Regions from separate parts of the Vibrio coralliirubri genome, predicted to be linked through region 1. Evidence: predicted binding sites of a transcription regulator. Region 1 holds the regulator's gene; each other region holds the start of a gene.
The links. The regulator CRP, encoded in region 1, controls carbon source genes, mostly activating them, when cyclic AMP is high. The targets are predictions, from matches to a motif close to TGTGANNNNNNTCACA.
Positions count from the first base shown of each region.

Region 2: a site for CRP is predicted at 1,730-1,745, ahead of deoD (purine-nucleoside phosphorylase). Genes of this name have one in related genera too.
Region 3: a site for CRP is predicted at 1,934-1,949, ahead of OCV20_RS02515 (CTP synthase). Genes of this name have one in related genera too.
Region 4: a site for CRP is predicted at 1,368-1,383, ahead of malT (HTH-type transcriptional regulator MalT). Genes of this name have one in related genera too.

Region 1 is NZ_AP025470.1:292,880-296,070, reverse strand. Features, by position in the region: gene OCV20_RS01325 (hydrolase) at 1-244, shown strand, start outside; gene OCV20_RS01320 (YheU family protein) at 340-552, shown strand; gene OCV20_RS01315 (phosphoribulokinase) at 630-1,499, shown strand; gene crp (cAMP-activated global transcriptional regulator CRP) at 1,739-2,371, shown strand; gene OCV20_RS01305 (DUF1338 domain-containing protein) at 2,548-3,191, opposite strand, start outside.
Region 2 is NZ_AP025471.1:1,947,661-1,950,851, forward strand. Features, by position in the region: gene OCV20_RS25390 (lactate dehydrogenase) at 1-820, opposite strand, end outside; gene deoD (purine-nucleoside phosphorylase) at 903-1,613, opposite strand; gene OCV20_RS25400 (L,D-transpeptidase family protein) at 1,960-2,934, shown strand; gene OCV20_RS25405 (Lpp/OprI family alanine-zipper lipoprotein) at 3,113-3,191, opposite strand, start outside.
Region 3 is NZ_AP025470.1:492,754-495,944, reverse strand. Features, by position in the region: gene eno (phosphopyruvate hydratase) at 1-127, opposite strand, end outside; gene OCV20_RS02515 (CTP synthase) at 209-1,849, opposite strand; gene mazG (nucleoside triphosphate pyrophosphohydrolase) at 2,000-2,797, opposite strand; gene relA (GTP diphosphokinase) at 3,027-3,191, opposite strand, start outside.
Region 4 is NZ_AP025471.1:1,927,485-1,930,675, reverse strand. Features, by position in the region: gene OCV20_RS25330 (glycogen/starch/alpha-glucan phosphorylase) at 1-1,005, opposite strand, end outside; gene malT (HTH-type transcriptional regulator MalT) at 1,573-3,191, shown strand, end outside.

The DNA of each region.
Region 1 (3,191 bases):
GCAATGTTCTGCGCTGCCTAAGCTCAATAAGATCAAACTACCGACTCAGATCATTCATGCCAAAGACGACCCTTTCATGACCGATGATGTGATCCCAAAGTTCGTTCTGCCCGATAACATCGACTATCGACTGTTTCAAAAAGGCGGCCATGTGGGGTTTATTACTGGCAACACACTCAAGCCAAGGTTTTGGTTAGAAGAAGCCTTGCCTGCCTACTATGAAAGTATCCAAGATTCGGCATAATGACCGAGCCTTAGTAAATAGAAGCAAAACATTACTAAGCACACGTATTTCTACATCAATAAACCTATTTATGAACATAAAAGAGAGAAGTATTTATGATCATCCCATGGCAAGACATTGCACCAGAGACACTGGAAAACCTCATCAAAGAGTTCGTGCTGCGTGAAGGCACAGACTACGGCGACGTAGAGGTTTCACTGCAAAACAAGATTGACCAAGTGAAACATCAATTAGCTTCAGGAGAAGTCAGCATTGTGTTTTCTGAGCTCCATGAAACCGTTGATATTCAGGTCACAAAACGCTTCTAAGCTGCGCTCATAAAGGAGCCGTGTTATAGTGGTAAACGATTGCTAACAAGTAAGTTACTCAAAAGACAAGGGTTGTCATGTCCGCTAAACATCCAATTATTGCGGTGACGGGTTCATCTGGAGCCGGCACCACCACCACCTCAGAAGCCTTCCGTAAAATGTTCAATATGATGGACGTGAAGGCTGCTTGGGTTGAAGGGGATAGTTTCCATCGTTTCACTCGCCCAGAGATGGATGTCGAGATCCGTAAAGCGCGCGAGCAAGGTAAGCACATCAGCTACTTTGGTCCACAAGCCAACGATTTTGGTGCGCTAGAAGAGTTCTTCCGTAAATATGGTAACGAAGGCACAGGTAAAGTACGAAGCTACCTGCACACCTTCGATGAAGCCGTGCCTTACAATCAAATGCCGGGCACCTTCACGCCATGGCAAGAGATCCCTGAAAATTCCGATGTGATGTTTTACGAAGGCCTGCACGGCGGTGTGGTTGATGGCGACATTAACGTTTCTCAACACGTCGATTTGCTGATCGGCATGGTACCTATCGTAAACCTAGAGTGGATTCAAAAATTCGTTCGTGACACCCGCGATCGTGGCCACTCACGCGAAGCCGTAATGGACTCCATTGTTCGTTCAATGGATGATTATCTTAACTACATTACCCCGCAATTTTCGCGCACTCACATCAACTTTCAGCGTGTTCCAACCGTAGATACATCGAACCCACTCAACGCCAAAGGGATTCCAAGTTTAGACGAAAGCTTCGTAGTTATACGTTTGCGTGGCATCAAAAACGTCGATTTCCCCTACCTTCTGGCTATGATTGATGGCTCGTTTATGTCTCGTCATAACACGCTAGTGGTGCCAGGCGGCAAGATGAGTTTTGCTATGGAGCTCATTGTGAGGCCAATCCTGCAACAACTCATCGAAACCGGAAAAATAGGTTAACAAAACGACATTCTGGTTGATTACTTTTCATACCGTGATCATGTGCACAATTTTGCGTAAAAAATCGTAGCTTGGTCACGATTAAAATCAAGAAATAGTACCTGAAAAAGGATACTATTCTTAAACGAAACACAAGATAGCTTGCAGCACTCAACGAGTGCTCTTATCCTACAAGTCAATCCAGGCTTAGCTAAAATACGGAAAGCGGCAAGCATACCCTGCAGAGGAAGTGAGATATTATGGTTCTAGGTAAACCTCAAACCGATCCAACATTAGAGTGGTTCCTTTCACACTGTCATATTCATAAGTACCCTTCAAAAAGTACTTTGATTCATGCTGGTGAAAAGGCAGAAACCTTGTACTACATCGTTAAAGGTTCTGTGGCAGTTCTTATCAAAGACGAAGAAGGTAAGGAAATGATTCTTTCTTACCTAAACCAAGGCGACTTCATCGGTGAGCTTGGCTTGTTCGAAGAAGACCAAGAGCGTACAGCTTGGGTTCGTGCTAAATCTCCTTGTGAAGTAGCTGAGATTTCTTTCAAGAAATTCCGTCAACTTATCCAAGTGAACCCAGATATCCTAATGCGCCTTTCAGCGCAAATGGCAAACCGTCTACAAGTAACTAGCCAAAAGGTTGGTGACTTAGCGTTCCTTGACGTAACAGGTCGTATCGCTCAAACGCTACTAAACCTAGCGAAACAGCCAGATGCAATGACTCACCCTGACGGCATGCAAATCAAGATCACTCGTCAAGAGATTGGCCAGATTGTTGGTTGTTCTCGTGAGACAGTAGGTCGTATCTTGAAGATGCTAGAAGAGCAGAACCTAATTTCTGCACACGGTAAAACTATCGTGGTATACGGCACTCGTTAATCTCGATTAACTGAGCCAAAAATTTGAAAGCCACCAAATGCGAATTTGGTGGCTTTTTTGTTTTCTGAAGATCTATAGAGCAGATGCGAGAAGAACTCACAAAATCCTATTTGTAAACTTCTTCGAAGCGAAGCGTACTCGAATCTCTAGGGTAAAGTCCGTTCTGGTATCTTTCTTTAACCGTTGGTGCTCTCAAAGATTTTATCAGCTGATGCTGCAACAAAACCAGTGTAAAGCTCACCGTTGGCCATCGCATAACGCTTAGCGAACTCATAGAAGCCGCCAGGAATCATCTCATTGCCTTCAACAAATGAAACTGGGACTTTGTCTGCCATTGTTGATGATTGCTCTAATAAGACCTCTGGAGAGCCTTTAACCTGACCGCCAGATGCATTGATCGTGAAGCCCGACTCGCTCAAGTAGTCATTCACGGCCTGCACTTCATCGAAGTTATTTAGCTGATTCACACTCACCGTAAAGTGGTTAGCACCATATCCATGAGCCGCGAGCCAAGACGCGTATTCGCTCTCTTTTGCGAGCACTTGGAAATCAGCGAAGCTCAAACCCCAAAGACGACCGCCAAACAAGAATTCATGACCTTGAAGCTTACTTGCGTCCACTTGCTCAACCAACTTAGCAACGATCTGTTGCAAGTCACTTGAACACTCTTCTACCTTCAACTCACTAATGAACACTTTTGGTTGTTTTGGATCTGGGTGCTCGTAATGTTTAGCCACTAACTTCTTGCTCTCAAACAAGTAGTCGCCACACGCCTTGTAGCCTAATTCAAGGAAAGGCTTCGCTAGTGTTTCAATACCCA
Region 2 (3,191 bases), on a different replicon from region 1:
CAATGCGCTCTTTTAGTTTGTCAGAGGGCTGAGGCAGTTCGAGGTTCGCTTCTGAAGAGTGCTCTTTGGATACAAAGCGAGCTACATCATCATAAGGGTTGTGGTCAACGTTCCCTGATGGCTCTTCATTTTGTGAGTAGTTAACGTGTTGGCAAAGGATATAGCCGGAATGCGCCTCGCCTGTCGCTATCCACACCACACCGTTGTTACTTTGTGGTTGCAGACGCTGGTAGTGAGATGCGAACTCGTAATCTTTTGCATGGTTAACCCATCGTGCATCGATCATCGCTAATTTACGACGACAACGGCTCGCGATATGGTCAACATGATCATAGAAAGTCTTTGGGTTGATCTCTAATTTTCGGCAGATTTCACGTACGGAATAGCCCATGAACAGTAAGCCCATGAGGTTCTCTTGAAATTGGAGTTTTTTATTGGATCCAGACCATTTATCAACGAAGGTTGATTGGCAGTCTTTACATCGATAGCGCTGCCTGTCGCCACTGTAGCCGAAAGCATGATAAAGATGTTTGTGGGTATGAACCGATAAGCCGAAATTATCGCAGTCATCATTACGACAAGCAGGAAGCCCGTCGCTGTGAAGTTGTCTTAGGCGATGAAGTTCGCTTAACACTTCACGATTGTTAAGTAAGGGGGGGAAAGCTCCACATTCACGACAAACCATCGCTGGACGCTTAGGGTTCGCGTGTTGCAAAACATACCGTTTTGCATCGCTCAAGCCAAAGTTGTCACACGCCAATGTTTTACAAAAGTTGAGTTGCAAACCATCCGCATCTTTTGGCAGCTTGTCGTTAGACACGATCTCCCCCTCGGGATTATTTGAGCAGCCAAGCGAGCCTGGCTGCGGGGTAACGCTTTTCAATGTATCTTTTATCAAATCGTTAGATGTTGATTGCTGTCTCTAGAGCAACTTTCATCATGTCGTTGAAAGATTTTTGACGCTCTTCAGAACTTAGTTTTTCACCACGGATGATGTGGTCAGATACTGTTAGGATAGTTAGTGCTTTAGCACCAAGGTCTGCAGCAACGCCGTAGATACCAGCCGCTTCCATATCAACACCTAGGATGCCTAGCTTTTCCATTTTTTCGAAAAGGTCAGCTTCTGGAGTGTAGAAAAGGTCTGCAGAGAATACGTTACCAACTTTAACTGGAACTTCTTGAGCACGAGCTTGGTTTACCGCTTCTTCTAGAAGACCGAAATCAGCGATAGCAGCGAAGTCGTGGTTGTTGAAACGAATGCGGTTTACTTTTGAGTCAGTAGATGCACCCATGCCGATAACAACGTCCATTAGTTTAACGTCGTCACGTACTGCGCCACAGCTACCTACGCGAATTACGTTTTTCACGCCGAACTCAGCGATTAGCTCGTGTACGTAGATGCAGCATGATGGGATACCCATACCGTGGCCCATTACAGAAACTTTCTTACCTTTGTAAGTGCCTGTGTAGCCAAACATGTTGCGAACGTCACAAACTTGCTTCACGTCATCAAGGAATGTTTCTGCAATGTATTTTGCGCGAAGCGGATCGCCCGGCATAAGTACTGTTTCTGCGAAATCACCAGCTTGAGCATTAATATGAGGTGTAGCCATGGTCGTTCTCCAAAGTTTAAACGGTAATTATAGGAACAGGATTTAATCAATTACCGATTCTGTTGAATTGAATTCGTTTTGTTGAGGCAATATTAGCGAGTTAGAACGTGGCTCCATGAGACTTTAGTCACAAAATAGGTCCGTCATTATAGTTTTATTAATATTGATAACCAAATTTGTTGAAAGCGTAAAGGCAATCGATTTTGTATGGGTTAATTGCAAGCGAATGAGAGGAAAAGGCTTACATATAAACTTGTTGCCTATCAGTTTCGAGACAACAATACGTTGTAGAGACGTTTGATCAGAGATAATCTAAACTTTGATAAAAGACAAACCAAGGATTTGTATGTCGCATTGCGCTAACTCGACGCCTTTACCGTCAATGAAAACACGACTTCACAGGGCGGTGTCGCTTGTTGTAAGAACTACTTTGCTTGCCAGCGGGATAGCTTCATCGTGGGTGTCTGCTGCAACCTTTGAATTGCCACCAACAGAAAGCCGCATTGTCGGCAGAATCCAGCAGCACGAAGTGGCGGCGGGCGAAACCTTGGCCATCATTGCCAAGCAATACGATATTGGTTTTCTCTCTTTAATGGCAGCCAACAAAGGGGTGGATCCTTTTCTCCCTGCCGAAGGCTATGTGTTAAGCATTCCAAGCCGCTTGATTCTACCTGACACCCCAAGAAAGGGGATCGTCATCAATCTTGCTGAGTTAAGGTTGTATTACTTTGAGCCTGAGAAAAATCAGGTGCATGTTTTCCCGGTCGGTATCGGTCGAGTGGGGCGCGATACTCCCGAGATGATCACCAAGATAAGCCAAAAAAGACCGAATCCAACATGGACGCCACCAAATTCAATCCGCAACGAGTATCTTGAAAAAGGCATTGAATTACCGAGAGTGGTTCCCGCTGGGCCGGAAAATCCATTGGGTGAGTACGCTTTGAGGCTTGCTTATGGCGCTGGCGACTATTTGATCCATGGTACAAACAAAGACTTCGGGATAGGTTTACGAGTTAGCTCTGGTTGTATCCGAATGGAACCTAAAGACATTGAGTGGCTATTTGAGCAAGTGAACCGTGGTGAACAGGTTACTATTATCAATGAGCCGATTAAGGTGTCATTAGAGCCCGATAGAAGTGTGTTTGTTGAAGCGCACGAACCATTAACTCGAAGTGACGGCTCAAAGAAATCATTACAGATCCCTGTGGAACTAAAATGGTGGCTTGAAGACGCAGAACTGCCAAATTCAAAGGCGAAAGCGGTTATCTTTGCTCAAAACGGCGTGCCTGTAGAGATAGCACCACCTGTGATTGAGTTTTAATGCGACTGCCTCTTCAGTAACAAGAGGCGGTTTTATCTTTGCCTACTCTAATCAATACCTTCTACTCGAATTAGTATCGCCCAAAAAAAAGCACCACATCCTTTAAGAAGTGGTGCTGTCTATATACTGCTTTTTGCGACTTATTTAATCTACAGCTTAATCGCGATTAGATCTCAAACTACTTAGTGTAAGACTCAGCGATGTTATCGATACGGTCGTTAGCACGATCCGCTTCTTCTTTCGCTGCCATAGCGGCT
Region 3 (3,191 bases), 200 kb from region 1:
TAGATGCGCCAGATGGAGCAGCAGCCATACCTACGAAACCGCCTTCTAGGTGTACTTCAGCTTCTACAGTTGGGTTACCACGTGAATCGATGATTTCACGACCTAGAACTTTAACGATCTTAGACATTGAATGTTTCCTTCTCGTTGAATATATAAATGTCAAATTTAAAGGTAGCAGCACAACTTACGCAGCTACCTGTATTCCTTTTTACTTCTCTAACTCGCCGCGCTGGAACTCGCCAGCCGCTTTAACGAAACCTGCAAACAATGGGTGACCATCGCGAGGTGTTGAAGTGAACTCTGGGTGGAATTGAGCAGCAACGAACCATGGGTGGTTCGGGTTTTCAATAACTTCAACCAGTTTCTTGTCCGCAGATAGACCCGATACTTTTAGGCCCGCTTTTTCGATTTGTGGACGAAGATTGTTGTTCACTTCGTAACGGTGACGGTGACGTTCATGGATCGTCGCGCTACCGTATAATTCGTAAGCTTTCGTCCCTTTCGCTAGGTGACAAAGCTGTGAACCAAGACGCATTGTGCCGCCAAGGTCAGATGTTTCTGTACGCTCTTCAACTTTACCTTCGCCATCAGTCCACTCAGTGATAAGACCAACAACTGGGTACTTAGTTTCAGTACAGAATTCAGAAGAGTGTGCCCCTTCCATTTTCGCAACGTTACGAGCGTACTCGATAAGTGCGACTTGCATACCTAGACAGATACCTAAGTACGGTACTTTGTTTTCACGAGCGTATTGAGCAGCAAGAATCTTACCTTCAACACCACGGTCACCAAAACCACCAGGAACTAGGATTGCATCTAGGCCTTCTAAAACTTCTACGCCACGAGACTCAACGTCTTGTGAATCTACGTATTTAATATTAACGCTTAGGCGATTTTTCAAGCCCGCGTGTTTTAGCGCTTCATTTACTGATTTGTATGCGTCTGGTAGTTCAATGTACTTACCAACCATACCAATCGTCACTTCACCCGTTGGGTTAGCTTCTTCGTAAATTACTTGTTCCCATTCAGACAGGTCTGCTTCTGGAGCTGTGATGCCGAAACGCTTACATACAAGTTCATCAGTGCCTTGAGCTTTAATAAGCTGAGGGATCTTGTAGATAGAGTCAACATCGCGCATAGAAATAACTGCATTTTCTTGCACATTACAGAACAGAGCAATTTTCTTACGCTCGTTCGAAGGAATGTTGCGGTCTGAACGACAAACTAGGATGTCTGGCTGAATACCGATAGACAGTAGCTCTTTTACAGAGTGTTGCGTTGGCTTAGTTTTCACTTCGCCTGCAGCTGCTAGGTATGGCACTAGAGTAAGGTGCATGAACATTGCGCGTTCACGGCCTAGTTCTACTGCTAGCTGACGAATCGCTTCCATGAATGGTAGAGATTCGATATCACCAACCGTACCACCAACTTCAACGATCGCGATATCGTGGCCAGATGCGCCAGAAATTACACGCTCTTTGATAGAGTTAGTGATGTGTGGGATAACCTGAATAGTTGCACCTAGGTAATCACCGCGACGCTCTTTAGCGAGTACGTCTGAGTAAACACGACCTGCAGTGAAGTTGTTACGCTTAGTCATCTTGGTGCGAATGAATCGCTCATAGTGACCAAGGTCAAGGTCTGTTTCAGCGCCATCTTCCGTAACGAACACTTCACCGTGCTGAGTCGGGCTCATAGTGCCTGGATCAACGTTGATGTAAGGGTCAAGCTTCATCATAGTCACTTTAAGACCACGAGCTTCTAAAATAGCCGCAAGAGATGCTGCAGCAATACCTTTACCTAGAGAGGATACAACCCCGCCAGTAACAAAAATGTAATTTGTCGTCATGTTTAACCTGAAATTGGTTGAATGAGGGAAATGGACTACTTCTGGACGGGATGAAAATATACCAGAAGCCCCTTATCGCCACAACGTGAAATCTATCACACTGCTATTTTTTATTTTTTGCTTCAAATCAATTCATGATAAAAGCTTTGGTTATCTTTTCTCCGCCACCTTGACTTCATCCCACATGGAATCAAGCTGTTGTAGTGAAAAATCGGTCAAAATTTTATCTTGCTGACGAACTTTTTGTTCCACCCCTTTAAAGCGACGTGAAAACTTCAGATTGGCTTTATTGAGAGCAGACTCTGGATTTTTACCCAAATGTCGCACCAAATTGACCGTCGCAAACAGCAAGTCTCCCAACTCTTCTTCAACCAAATCTTCGTTTGGCGTCACTTGAAGTGCTTCTTCCAGCACCTCATCAACTTCCTCTAAAACCTTATTCGCCACAGGGCCAATAGAGTCCCAATCAAAGCCATATTTCGCTACCTGTTTTTGAATCTTTGTAGCACGTGAAAGCGCAGGTAGAGAGTTTGGTATTGAGTCTAGAATACTTTCTTGAGTTTTGCCTGCCTGAGCTTTTTCTTTGGCTTTTTCAGCTTCCCAGTTGGCATTAATTTCTTCATCGCTCTCAAACTCGGTATCAGAAAACACATGCGGATGGCGGCGCGTTAGCTTCTCATTGATGCCATCGACCACATCAGAGAACTCAAACAGCCCCTGCTCTTTCGCGAGCTGGCTGTAAAAAATCACCTGAAACAACAGGTCGCCCAACTCTTCTTGTAGGTTCGGCCAATCTTTGTTGTGAATCGCATCCACCACCTCGTAGGTTTCTTCGATAGTATGCGGCACAATTGTTTCAAAATTTTGTTTCAAATCCCAAGGACAGCCACCTTCTGGATCGCGCAGCTTAGTCATGATCTGTTCAAGTTGTTCAATCGGGTGATTCATCGCTTTCTTCCTATTCACTGTCTTTGATTTTTAAATTTATAACGTCTTCTAAAACTAAAAAAGGTGAGCAGCCAAAACCACTCACCTTTGTTGATACTGTCTAATTCTCTAAATAATTGAAACTGTGGCTAGGCGACAAGCAAGCGAGACTCCTGAGCATAGCTTGCCTATGTGATTGAGCGAGTGCGCGCAGGCAACAACGCCATCAGCTTCAAGTATGACGAGAATTTTAGCCTAGGCGTTTTACGCTCATCACATCTTTGATTTGCTCAACTCGGCTGGTCACGCGACTCAGAATTTCAATATTAGTCACTTCCAAATCGAAATCCATTACCGATAGCTGACGTTTGTAATCGATGCGGCTCTTCATTGTGGTCACGCTGATCTTCTCGTT
Region 4 (3,191 bases), on a different replicon from region 1:
GCGCATTAGCTCAGGAATCGCAATCGTTGGGTGCGTATCGTTAAGCTGAATCGTTTCTTGCTTAGGCAGATCTTCTAGAGAGAAGCCTGCTGCTTCGTGACGACGTAGAATATCGCGAACAGACGCTGCTGAGTGGAAGTACTGTTGCATTAAACGCAGAGTCTTGCCTTTCTCGTGGTTGTCGTTCGGGTAAAGAACTTTAGTGATGTTACCTGCATCGATTAGCGAGTGTTGCGCTTCGAAGTAATCACCGTTGTTAAAGCTTGCTAGTGAGAATGGTGCAATTGCCTGACATTCCCAAAGACGCAGCGGGTAAACCGTGTTTGACTCGTAACCTACGATAGGTAGATCCCAAGGCATTGCTTTTACTTCCATGCCTGGAACCCAAGTACGAACTTCTTTACCGTCAACGAATTCAACGTCTACATGACCGTAAAAACCAATATGTTGTGCTAGTTCTGGACGAGCCACTTCCCATGGGTAACCTTCAACACCACGCCATGCGTCAGGTGCTTCTTGTTGACGACCGTCTTGGAAAGATTGTTTGAATAGACCGTACTCGTAGTGAAGACCGTAGCCTACTGTTGGGTATTCTTGAGCGGCACAAGAATCCATGAAACAAGCAGCTAGACGACCAAGACCACCATTGCCTAGTGATGGGTCGCGTTCTTCTTCTAGAAGGTCAGTTAGGTTTTGACCTAGCTCTTCCATTGCATGAGTAATCTGTTCGTAAAGACCCATGCTGATCAGGTTGTTACCTGTTAGACGGCCAATCAAAAACTCTAGTGATAGGTAGTTAACGCTCTTCGCGTTCTTAATTTTTTCATCATTTTCAGTTTCTAGCAGGTCAAAAGTCGTTAGCTCTGCAAGAGCACGACCCATTGCTAGATACCATGAACGGCTGTCTGCTGTTTCAACGGTTGTTGCGTAGGTTGCAGATAAATGTTTCTTAACACTCTCTTGGAATGACACTTTATCGAAAGTTTTTTGCTGAGTTGGTTTCATTTCAGAAATCTCGCTTTTAATAGTTCTAATTCATCTGTGACATATCGTGCATGGTCACCATAAACTAAACATCCTCCCGCTAACGCAACTGACTAGGAGTAGATGGGAGGGCGTAGGGGGCGTACCGACTTAGGGTTAGTGATCTGACTCTCATGTTCTGACTGCGAACAAAAACTTGGAGTGACTAAGATCACAAGCTCCCGTTCGATAACTTAACTTCAATTGATGTGACTTTTATTTAACCAGATTAAAGTCATTGTCAAATCTGATATTCAGATCACGAAAATAATTTCCAACTCTCATCTTTTGCATAGATTCCAGTGTAGGGACGAACGAAGTCACATTCGAAAACCAACCCGCAACGTGAGCAAAGTCTCAAATAAAGGGCGTAGACACCCAAAAACATGCAGAAGCGCAAGGTTTCTGAGGAGGATCGTAGTCGGTAACGTTTGGCTTCACGTAATATGAGTAAAGACTTAAGTAATTAGGCTAATGTCATTGGAGTGCACTCAACGATAGATTGGGATATTCCAGAACATAGCCACGGAATAGGTGTAAAACTTCGATATGTGGATCCCTTCGAAACTGACTCGTCCCGGCCGCTTACATAATGCAATCCTACGACCTAGGGTTCTCGATCTGCTTCACAATGCAGATTGCTATAAGCTTGTGTTGTTCCGCTCTCCAGCGGGCTACGGCAAAACCACCATGGCTGCACAATGGTTGGTAGATAAACCCAATGTGGGTTGGTACAGCATTGATGATAGCGACAACGATGCCTTCCGCTTTATCAACTACCTACTTCAATCACTTAATAAAGCGACCCAAAATGCCTGCCCGAATGCCCAAAAGCTGGCAGAAAAACGACAATTTTCATCGCTGCATTCTTTATTAAGTGAAGTGTTTGCCGAGATGTCGGAATTCCATCGCGAGTGTTTTCTGGTGTTGGATGACTATCACTTGGTCAACAATGACGACATCCACGAAGCCATGCGCTTCTTCCTCAAACACATGCCCGACAACCTAACGTTGGTTGTCACCAGTCGTGGTACGCCACCACTTGGTACAGCAAACCTGCGCGTTCGTGACTTAATGATCGAATTAGGTAATGACTCGTTGGCGTTTGATACCGAAGAAACCACACGCTTTTTCAACCAACGCGTAGCCGACGGCATTGATGACACCACGGCAGACAGTATTTGTAGTTATGTAGAAGGTTGGCCTTCTGCACTGCAACTTATCGCGCTGCAAGCACAACACCAAAAACGCACTCTTGCACAGTCCGCAGAGTCATTCTCTCACTTTAACCACGCCCATCTTTGGGACTACTTGGTTGAAGAAGTATTCGACCTGCTAGACAAAGAAACCCGACAGTTCTTGATGCAATGTTCTGTGCTTGATCACTTCAACGATGAACTTGTGTGTGCGCTTACACAGCGTGAAGATGCGTTAGGTATGATCGAATCACTCAACCGTTTTGGTTTGTTCATCTACCCGCTTGAGGGAGAAAAGAACTGGTATCGCTTCCATAACTTGTTTGGTGAATTCCTCGCACATGAGCGCCAAGCTCGAATTCCTCAGCAAGAAGCAGAGCTGCATCGAAGTGCTGCAAAAGCGTGGATCAAGCAAAACACACCACACCAAGCACTACGTCACGCACAGCGCGCTGAAGATCCAGAACTGATCATTCAAATCCTGACTGAACACGGCTGGCCTATGTTCAACCAAGGTGAGCTGTCGTCACTAGAGATGGCGATCAAGCAACTGACCACCGACCAACTTTACAGTGAACCTAAACTATCCATGTTGCGTGCTTGGCTTGCACAAAGTCAGCACCGTTATGATCAAGTGGGTACTTTGTTGGAAGAGGCTGAGACTCAATATCAAGCTCGAAACATTGAACTCGATACTCAGCAGCAAGGCCAATACAACGCCTTACGCGCACAAGTTGCCATCAACAGCAATGAGCCTGAGAAAGCGTTGGAATTGGCTGAGCTTTCGTTGAGTCAGTTGAACACCACAGTTTATCGTAGCCGCATTGTCGCCACCTCGGTTGTGGGCGAAGTGAATCACGTAATGGGTAACCTAAGCCGTGCGCTACCGATGATGCAACAGACAGAAAAACTGGCACGCCAGTATCAGGTTTATCATCAGGCTCTATGGGCGATTCTGCAACAAAGCGAAAT